3 regions of the Mesorhizobium sp. SP-1A genome follow, and region 3 is predicted to be linked to each of the others. Evidence: predicted binding sites of a transcription regulator. Region 3 holds the regulator's gene; each other region holds the start of a gene.

Region 1 (3,277 bases), on a different contig from region 3:
CTTCCCCCTCCTCCAGCACTACCCGGCGCGAGGTCCCGTCCGCCAATACTTCGAAACTTTGCTGGTTGTCCACAATGTTGCCGAGCATGATCTGGTCGAGCACCTGCGCATGCACGGTCGGATTGGTGATCGGCACCATGGTTTCCACGCGGCGGTCGAGATTGCGCGGCATCATGTCGGCGGAGCTGATGTAGACGATAGCCTCGTCGGAAGGCAGGCCGTGACCGTTGCCGAAGCAATAGATGCGGCTGTGCTCGAGGAAGCGGCCGACGATCGATTTGACGCGGATGTTCTCCGACAGGCCCGGAACCTGCGGCCTCAGGCAGCATATGCCGCGCACCACCAGGTCGATGTCCACGCCGGCCCGGCTGGCCTCGTAAAGCGCATCGATCACGGTGGGATCGACCAGTGAATTCATCTTCATCCAGATGCGCGCCGGCCGACCGTTGCGCGCATGCTCGATCTCTTCGGCAATGTGGCCGAGAATGCGGCTGCGAAGCGTATAGGGCGAAAGCGCGATGCACATTTCGCCGGTCGGCTCGGCATAGCCGGTGATGAAGTTGAATATCTGCGAAACGTCGCGCGCGATGCGCGGATCGCAGGTGAAGAAGGACAGGTCCGTATAGATGCGGGCCGTGATCGGGTGGTAGTTGCCGGTGCCCAGGTGCACGTAGTTGCGCAGCCGGCCGTCTTCGCGCCGCACCACCAGCGACATCTTGGCGTGCGTCTTCAGTTCGAGGAAGCCGAACACCACCTGCACGCCGGCCCGTTCGAGGTCGCGCGCCCATCGTATATTGGCTTCCTCGTCGAAGCGGGCCTTCAGCTCCACCAATGCCGTCACCGACTTGCCGGCCTCGGCGGCATCCACCAGCGCGCGCACGATCGGGCTGTCGTTCGAGGTGCGGTAAAGCGTCTGCTTGATCGCCACGATCTCGGGATCGGCCGCGGCCTGGCGCAGGAACTGCACCACGACGTCGAACGACTCGTAAGGATGGTGGACGACAATGTCCTTCTCCCGGATCGCCGCGAAGCAATCGCCGTTGTGTTCGCGGATACGCTCTGGGAAACGCGGGTTGTAGGGCGTGAACTTGAGGTCGTCGCGCGCCACCGCCACGATCTCGGATATCTGGCTGAGCGCCAGCGGCCCCGACAGAACGCTGATGCGGCTGGAGGAAACACCCAGCTCGCCAGCCACGAAATCGCGCAGTTCTTCCGGCATCGACATGTCGAACTCGATGCGGATGACCGACCCCCTGCGGCGGCGCTTCAGCGCCGTCTCGAACAGCCGCACCAGGTCTTCCGATTCCTCCTCGACCTCGATATCGCTGTCGCGGATGATGCGGAAGGTACCCGAGCCCTTCACCTCATATCCGGGAAAGAGCTTGCCGATATAGAGGCCGACCACTTCCTCCAGCGGGATGAAGCGCACCGTGTCCTTGCGGTCCGGCAGGCGCACGAACCGCTTCAGCGCCTGCGGCAGGCGCAGCAGCGCGCTCATCATCTCTCCGTCCTTGCGATGGCGCAGTTGCAGCGCGATCGAAAAGCCGAGGTTCGGAATGAACGGGAACGGGTGCGCCGGATCGATCGACAAGGGCGTGAGGACCGGGAAGATCTGCTCCTGGAAATGCTCCTCCAGCCAGATCCGCTCGTCCTTGGTCAACTGATCGCCGGTGATGCTGGCGATGCCTTCGGCATTGAGCAGAACCCGCAGATCGACCAGGCTCTTCTGCTGGTCTTCCTGCAGCCGCTCCACCTCGCGCAGCAATTGTTCGAGCTGCTGTTCGGGCGTGCGGCCATCGGGGCTGCGTAGCTTGATGCCCTGCCGCACCTGCCCGGCAAGGCCGGCGACCCGCACCATGAAGAATTCGTCGAGATTGTCGGCCGAAATGGACAGGAAGCGCACCCGCTCCAGAAGCGGATGGTTGGGATTATGCGATTCTTCCAGCACGCGCCGGTTGAATTGAAGCCAGGAGAACTCCCTGTTCACGAAACGATCGGGATTGCCCGCCACAGAGCCCGCATCCTCGACGGCCGTGAATTCAGCCTGCACCGGCTTCAGTTCGGTCATGTCCTTCCTTCTCTCTCCGGTTTCGTGCCGTTTATCCGGCTCAACTTATCCTCTGGCACGGTTTTGCGACAGTTTCATTTCATCGATCTTGCAAAGCGGCGGCATATGCTTCAAACGCAAGCTACCGAACGAAAGCGAGACGGGAGACAGACATGGCCGGCGGGTCCATTCCCCATTTCCAGAACGACGCGGGTCATGCGGCGATCGACATCGGCGTGAAGGAATTCATGTGCGTGGGAGCCAACCCGCCGCAGGACCATCCGCATGTCTATTTGGACATGGGCTCGGAGGACGAAAAAGTCTGTCCGTATTGCTCCACGCTCTATCGCTATTCGCCGCAGCTCTCCGCAACGGAAACGGTTCCGGCAGGCTGCCTCTACATCGTCCGCGCAGCCTGAACGGCTGAGCCGATCCAAGCCGGAAGATGAACGCGCAGAACCATCCGGTGCTGGTCGCCGGCGCGGGCGTCGCCGGCCTCACGGCAGCCCTGGCTTTTGCCACGCGCGGATTTCCGGTGCGCGTGTTCGAGCAGGCGCCGCGCCTCGAAACCGTCGGCGCCGGGCTCCAGCTTTCGCCGAACGCCACCCATATCCTGCAACGGCTCGGCGTTCTCGAATCCTTGCGGCAAAGGGTGGTCCGGCCCGAGGCGGTGGTTTTGAAAAGCGCCGCCTCCCTGAAGGAACTGGCCCGCGTTCCTCTCGGTGCAGCAGCCGAGAAAAGGTGGCATGCGCCCTATCTGGTCGCGCACCGGGCGGACCTCCAGCGGTCCCTGCTGGAGCGTGTCGAGGCGCATCCGGCCATCGAACTTGCGCTCGATGCGAAGGTAAGCGGCGTCGGCACGGACGGACAAGGCGTCAGCCTGTCGGTAACGACCGGAGGCGAAACGCGGCAAGTGCCCGGATGGCTGCTGGTTGGCGCAGACGGGGTCTGGTCGACGGTCAGAAAGGCCGCCGACTTCAAGACAGGCAGCCGGTTCAGCGGCGAACTCGCATGGCGCACCACCGTGCCGTTGACGAAAACGTTCGGCGCTTCTTTCGGAGCGCTGGGCGCGCCGGACTGCGTCACCGCCTTCCTGCACGCCGGCTTCCATATGATCGCCTATCCCGTCAGCGGCGGCGAGGCGTTGAACCTCGTGGCCTTCACCAAAGGCGAACGTATCGCCGAGGGCTGGTCCGGAAATGCCGATCCCGAAATCCTGGCACGCGCGAC
Region 2 (3,277 bases), on a different contig from region 3:
CAATCGGCGTCGGACATGCGCACCAAAAGCCCGTCCTTGGTGATGCCCGCATTGTTGACCAGAATGTCGACGCCTTCCAACTCGGCCTCCGCCTTCTGGCCGAGCGCCTTCACCTCGTCCCGATCGGAGAGATTGGCGGGAAACAGCTTCACCCGCTCGCCCAGTTCGGACGCCAGCGCCTCCAGCTTTTCCACGCGCGTGCCATGAAGGCCGACGGTAGCGCCCTGCCCATGCAGGGTGCGGGCAATGGCCTCGCCGATGCCACCCGTCGCACCGGTGACGAGCGCCTTGCGGCCAGTCAGATCGAACATGTTCGCCTCCTTGCGGGCACGCCCTTCACACGGGCGGGGTCGAATTCAAATGGTCAGCCAAGCGCCGCCAGAGCGGCTTCCACGTCGCCGGGCGCGCCTATGGAAGCGACGGCAATGTCGCGGTCGATGCGCCGCGCCAGCCCCGAGAGCACCTTTCCGGCCCCGACTTCATAAAGAGTGGTCACGCCCTTGGCGCCGAACCATTCCACCGTCTCGCGCCAGCGCACACGTCCGGTCACCTGTTCGACCAGCCGGGCGGCGATGGCTTCGGGATCGCTCGTCGGCGTGACGGAAACATTCGACACCACGGGCATGACGGGCGCACTTTTCTTCACTCCGGCCAGCGCTTCCCGCATGGCGTCGGCCGCCGGCGCCATCAGCGCCGAATGGAAAGGTGCCGACACCTGAAGCATCAGCGCACGCTTCGCGCCCTTTTCAGTGCACAGCTTTGCGGCAAGCTCGACGGCAGCCTTGGCCCCCGAAATGACGAGTTGGCCGCCGCCATTGTCGTTCGCGACCTGGCAGACCGAGCCTTTCGCCGCCTCCGCGCAGGCGGCTTCAACGTCGGCCTGGTCGAGCCCGATTATGGCGGCCATGGCGCCCTCGCCCACCGGCACGGCCGACTGCATGGCGTTGCCGCGGATGCGCAGCAGCCGCGCGGCATCCGCCACAGACGCGAAACCAGCAGCGGCCAGCGCCGAATATTCGCCGAGCGAATGGCCGGCGACGTAAGCCACCTTATCCTTCAAGGAGAAGCCGCGCGCTTCCAGCGCTCGCACCGCCGCCAGCGACACGGCCATCAGCGCCGGCTGCGCGTTCGCGGTCAGGGTTAGGGTCTCTTCGGGCCCTTCCCAGATCAGCCTCGAGAGATTTTCGCCCAGCGCCTCGTCGACTTCCTCGAAAACGCGGCGCGCGTCGGGAAAGGCATCAGCAAGATCCTTGCCCATGCCGACGGCCTGGCTGCCCTGCCCCGGAAAGGTGAATGCGATAGCCATTTGCTGAACCCGTTTTCCTTATCTCGGTTGCGTGTGGCGCAAGGCGGGGCGCCAAGTCAAGCCCGGCCTGCATGCACGCCGGCGGTCAAGCTGCCGTGGAAACAGGGTTTTTCGGATCACGCATGATTAAAATGGAAAACGATAATTTTGCCGGCTTTTCCCACTTTCGCCGCAACCACCCTGTTTGCGTGACGGTTTCATGACGGTTAAATGACGGACTTTGTGCGTCTTGGGGGCTGCGTGCAGGCAATGGTTGGTTCAGGCGTGGATATGACCGCATTGGAACGGAAACACGGAACGGGCGAAACGCCGCGAAGCATCGGACCGAAATGGCCCGCGATGCGCTACGGCCTGCTTTCGCTTGCGACCGCCACGGCGCTGGTGTTTTCGATCGAGCTGATATTCCGCGGTGATTTTTCCGCCACGCTCGGCTTCTTCCTGCAACCGTTCAAGCCCGGCTGGACGACGATCATCCTGTTCACGCTGATCATGATCACTCTGGATGCGCTGCTCGGGCGCATTTACCAGAGCCTCGTCATCGTGGCGCCGCTGACATTGGCGCTGGCCTTCATCGGCCACCAGAAGTCGCTCTATCTCGGCGATCCGCTCTATCCGACCGATATCCTGTTCGCCCGCCAGATCGTCGATCTGATGCCGCTGCTGGTACGCGAGCGCCCGTTGACCGGGCTGGCCATGCTGATCGGCATAGTGGGGGCGCTGGCCTTGTTCGTGTTCGCCTGGCGCCAGTGGCGGCGGCGCATCCGGGTCATGACCTACAAGGGCCGCTTCGCGCGGCTGGCGATCTGCCTGCCGCTGCTGGCGTTTTTCGTCTCGATCATGGACTATGCGAGCTTCTCCTGGACGCGCGATCGTCTGCAGATCATCCCGATGATGTGGGACCAGAAGGAAAACTACAATTCCAACGGTTTCGCCCTCGCCTTCGCGCTCAACGTGCCCATGGCGCATGTCTCGGCGCCCGCGGGCTATTCGGACAAGGCCATCTCCACCATCGCCAAGCCGCAGGTGGCGGCCTCGGTGCCGGCCGAGAAGCCCGACATCATCCTGGTCATGAGCGAATCCTTCTGGGATCCGACGCAATTGCCGGGCGTGACGATCAAGCCCGACCCGATCCCCACAGTGCGGTCGTTGCGGGCCGGTTCTGTGTTCTCGCCGGAATTCGGCGGCATGACCGCCAATGTGGAGTTCGAGGCGCTGACCGGCTTTTCGAACGCCTTCCTGCCGGCGGGCAGCATCCCCTACCAGCAATATGTGCGGGCGCCGATCCCGTCCCTCGCCACCTTCCTCAAGAGCGAAGGCTACGAGGCCCGCGCCATACATCCCGGCACGAACTGGTTCTGGAACCGCACCAACGTCTACAAGGATTTCGGCTTCGACGACTTCAAGTCGGAGGAAAACCTGCCGCCGATGCAGAAGCGCGGACCGCTGGCCTCGGATGCGTCGATGACCGACGAGATCATCCGCGAGGGCGAGGAAACCGATCAGCCGTTCTTCTTCTTCGCCGTCAGCCTGCAGAACCATGGACCCTATGAGCCGAACCGCTATCCGGACCCCACCCATGCCGTTCAGGCATCGACCAGCCAATGGTCGCGCGATTCGCTCCGCAGCTATACGGAAGGCGCGGCGGACGCCGATCGCAGCCTGCAGCGCCTGATCGACTGGGCCAAGAACAGGGACCGGCCGACCGTCATCGCATTCTTCGGCGATCACCTGCCTCCGCTCGGCCCGGTCTATGTCGAAACGGGCTTCCTGAAGGACAACGTCGCCCCCCGCAAGGAGCCGGCCGACAAGATGCTGCTGCATCACGACACGCCGCTGGTGGTGTGGTCGAACAAGTCGGGACCCGTGCAGGACCTGGGCTCGATCAGCCCCGCCTTCCTGCCCTATTACCTGATGAAGACGGCTGGCATCACCCACCCCTACTACACGGGCTTCCTCGGCGACCTGAAAGAG
Region 3 (3,277 bases):
TTCGGCCATCTCGTCCGATCTCATCGCCGAAGGCGTGCTTGCCCAGAGCCGTGGCGGCGCCTCGCCGCTGAAGCGCGGGCGGCCGCAGATCGGACTGGAACTCGATCCGCGGGCCGCCGCGGTGGTGACCCTGGTGCTGTCCCTGAATTTCCTGGCCGTCACGGTGATCGACTATGCCGGCCGCGTCGTCACCGAGGAGCAGCGCCGGCTGGACACGCTCGCCCTGCCCCGCGCCGCGCTGGCGGACGCCTGCGTTTCGATCGTGCGCGACCGGCTGCGGGATCCGGCGGTTGCGGGCAGGCGCGTGCTGCGCATCGCGCTCGCGGTGCAGGGCATAACCGATTCCCGCGCCCGCACCATGCTGTGGTCGCCGATCACCCCGCACACGGACATTCCCTTGGCGGATGTGCTGGAAGACGTCTTCGGCATTCCGACCACGATGGAAAACGACTGCAACATGATGGCGGTGGGGCTGCGCTGGCGCGGCACCGACCGCTATCGCCATGATTTCATCGCCATGCTGCTGTCGCACGGCATCGGCATGGGCATCGTGCTCAATGGCGAGTTGTTCGTCGGCACGCATTCCTCGGGCGGCGAGTTCGGCCACATGATCCACCGGCCCGGCGGCGCGCTGTGCCGCTGCGGGCGGCGCGGCTGCGTGGAAGCCTATGCCGGCAACTATGCGATCTGGCGCAACGCCCACGGCCTCGGCGAGGACACGCCCCCGGCAGACATCGGCGACGCCGACATGAAGGCGCTGGCCGACAAGGCGCGCGCTGCGGAGGGGCCGGAACGCGAAGCCTATCGCAAGGCCGGCGAGGCGCTCGGCTATGGGCTGGGCAGCCTGTTCGCGCTCATTGACCCGGCGCCCGTCACCATGGTCGGCGTGGGCGCCACGGCTTTCGACCTGATCGAGCCCGCGCTGCGGCAGGCGATCGCCCGCACGGCGGGCGGCCAGCATTCAGGCTCCATCTCCTTCGATACGGAGCCGGACGAACTCGCCCTGATCCGCGAAGGCTGCGCCATGCGCGCGCTGACCTTCGTCGACCAGGAGATCCTGGCGCCCGGCCAGCAAGGCCAGCCCGCCGGATAAGCAAACTCCCCGTCGGTAATCAGTCTTCGCGGATCGCGTAGCCGGAGCCGCGGATGGTGCGGATGACATCGGGCATGCGGCCGTTGTTGACCGCCTTGCGCAGCCGCCCGACATGGACGTCCACCGTGCGCTCGTCGATATAGATCGTCTCGCCCCACACATTGTCGAGCAGTTGCGCCCGCGAGAACACGCGGCCCGGATGCCGCATCATGAATTCCAGCAGCCGGAACTCGGTCGGGCCGAGCTTGATCTCGGCCTTCTTGCGGTAGACGCGGTGGGACTCGCGGTCGAGCACGATGTCGCCTACCTTGAGCACCGAAGACAGCACTTCCGGTTTGGCCCGGCGCAGCAGCGCCTTCACCCGTGCCATGAATTCCGGCATCGAGAACGGCTTGACCAGATAGTCGTCTGCGCCGGTGGAAAGCCCGCGCACGCGGTCGCTTTCCTCTCCGCGCGCCGTCAGCATGATCACCGGCAGCCGTTCCGTGTCGGGCCGCATCCGGAGGCGTCGGCACAGTTCGATGCCCGACACCGCCGGCACCATCCAGTCCAGCACCAGCAGGTCCGGCACGTGCTCCTGCAGCCTGATCTCGGCCTCGTCGCCCCGCGCCACCACCTCGACCTGGTAGCCCTCGGATTCCAGATTGTAGCGAAGCAGAACGCCCAGCGGCTCCTCGTCCTCCACCACCATGATACGCGGTGCAATCATCTGGCTGTCCCGTCCTTACGCCGCAGGCGCCGACATGGCCGTCTCGTCATGTTTCGGCCGGTTGGGCGACAGTTGCTCGCCGGTGAGCACATAATAGGCATTCTCGGCGATGTTCGTCACATGGTCGCCGATGCGCTCCAGATTCTTGGCGCAGAACAGCAGATGCGTGCAGGCGGTGATGTTGCGCGGGTCCTCCATCATGTAGGTCAGGAGTTCGCGGAACACGGAGGTGTATTTCTCGTCGATGCGCGCGTCGTTGTCGCGCAGCGTCGCCAGCGCGGCGGCATTGCCTGCCGCATATTCCTCGCCCACGCCCGACACCTGCTCGAGCACCAGTTCCGCCATCGAGTCGATGGAATGCGCCAGCTCGCGCGGCACCATGCCCTGCCCGACCGCGCCGACGCGCTTGGCGATGTTCTTGGCGAGATCGCCTATGCGTTCGAAATCGCCGGCCATGCGGATCGCCCCGACCACCGAGCGCAGGTCGTCGGCCATCGGCTGGCGCTTGGCGATCAGCGTGATGGCGCGCGTGTCCAGTTCGCGCTGGCGCGCGTCCATGATGGCGTCGTCGGAGACGACGCGCTGGGCCAGCGCGTTGTCGGCCTCTATGAGGGCCCGGGTCGAATCCGCGACCATTGCCCCGGCGAGTTCGCCCATGTCGCGCATCAGCTTGCCGACCTGCTTCAGGTCTTCGTCGAAGGAGGAGACGATATGTTCGCTCATGGTCCTGTCTTCTTTCGCAGCCGATGTCAGCCGAAGCGGCCGGTGATGTAGTCCTGCGTGCGCTTCTCGCGCGGCGAGGTGAAGATCTTCTCGGTACGGTCGAATTCGATCAGTTCGCCCAGATACATGAAGGCGGTCTTGCTGGAGACGCGCGCGGCCTGCTGCATGTTGTGGGTGACGATGACGATGGTGTAGTCGGCCTGCAATTCGTCGATCAGTTCCTCGATCTTGGCGGTGGACAGCGGGTCGAGCGCCGATGCCGGCTCGTCGAGCAGGATCACTTCCGGCTTCACGGCCACGGTGCGGGCGATGCACAGCCGCTGCTGCTGGCCGCCCGACAGCGACAGGCCGCTGGCATGGAGCTTGTCCTTGACCTCGCCCCACAGCGCGGCGCGCTTCAGCGCCTGTTCCACGCGGCCGTCGATCTCGGATTTCGACAGCTTCTCGTAGAGCCGGATGCCGAAGGCGATGTTCTCGTAGATCGACATCGGAAACGGCGTCGGCTTCTGGAACACCATGCCGATCTTGGTGCGCAACAGGTTCAGGTCCTGCGAGCGCGCCAGGATATTGTCGCCGTCGAGCAACACCTCGCCTTCGGCGCGCTGCTTGGGATAAAGCTCGTAGATGCGGTTCAGCACGCGCAGCAGCGTGGACTTGCCGCAACCCGAGGGGCCGATGAAGGCGGTGACGCTGCGCTCGGGCAGGGACAATGAAATGTCCTTCAGCGCCTTGGACTCGCCGTAGTAGAAATT

Evidence for each region. Region 3 encodes PhoB, which activates phosphate uptake and scavenging genes when phosphate is short. Its sites were predicted from a motif close to TGTCATNNANCTGTCAT; they were not measured.
Region 1: a site for PhoB is predicted at 2,134-2,150, ahead of QU595_RS07990 (RNA degradosome polyphosphate kinase). Genes of this name have one in related genera too.
Region 2: a site for PhoB is predicted at 1,506-1,522, ahead of QU595_RS07450 (LTA synthase family protein). Genes of this name have one in related genera too.

The regions. Positions count from the first base shown of each region.
Region 1 covers NZ_JAVXZD010000001.1:1,615,607-1,618,883, reverse strand. The annotation lists gene QU595_RS07990 (RNA degradosome polyphosphate kinase) at 1-2,068, opposite strand, end outside; gene QU595_RS07985 (zinc-finger domain-containing protein) at 2,221-2,466, shown strand; gene QU595_RS07980 (FAD-dependent monooxygenase) at 2,493-3,277, shown strand, end outside.
Region 2 covers NZ_JAVXZD010000001.1:1,525,673-1,528,949, reverse strand. The annotation lists gene fabG (3-oxoacyl-[acyl-carrier-protein] reductase) at 1-311, opposite strand, end outside; gene fabD (ACP S-malonyltransferase) at 365-1,306, opposite strand; gene QU595_RS07450 (LTA synthase family protein) at 1,577-3,277, shown strand, end outside.
Region 3 covers NZ_JAVXZD010000004.1:190,284-193,560, reverse strand. The annotation lists gene QU595_RS19275 (ROK family protein) at 1-1,093, shown strand, start outside; gene phoB (phosphate regulon transcriptional regulator PhoB) at 1,113-1,802, opposite strand; gene phoU (phosphate signaling complex protein PhoU) at 1,818-2,525, opposite strand; gene pstB (phosphate ABC transporter ATP-binding protein PstB) at 2,552-3,277, opposite strand, start outside.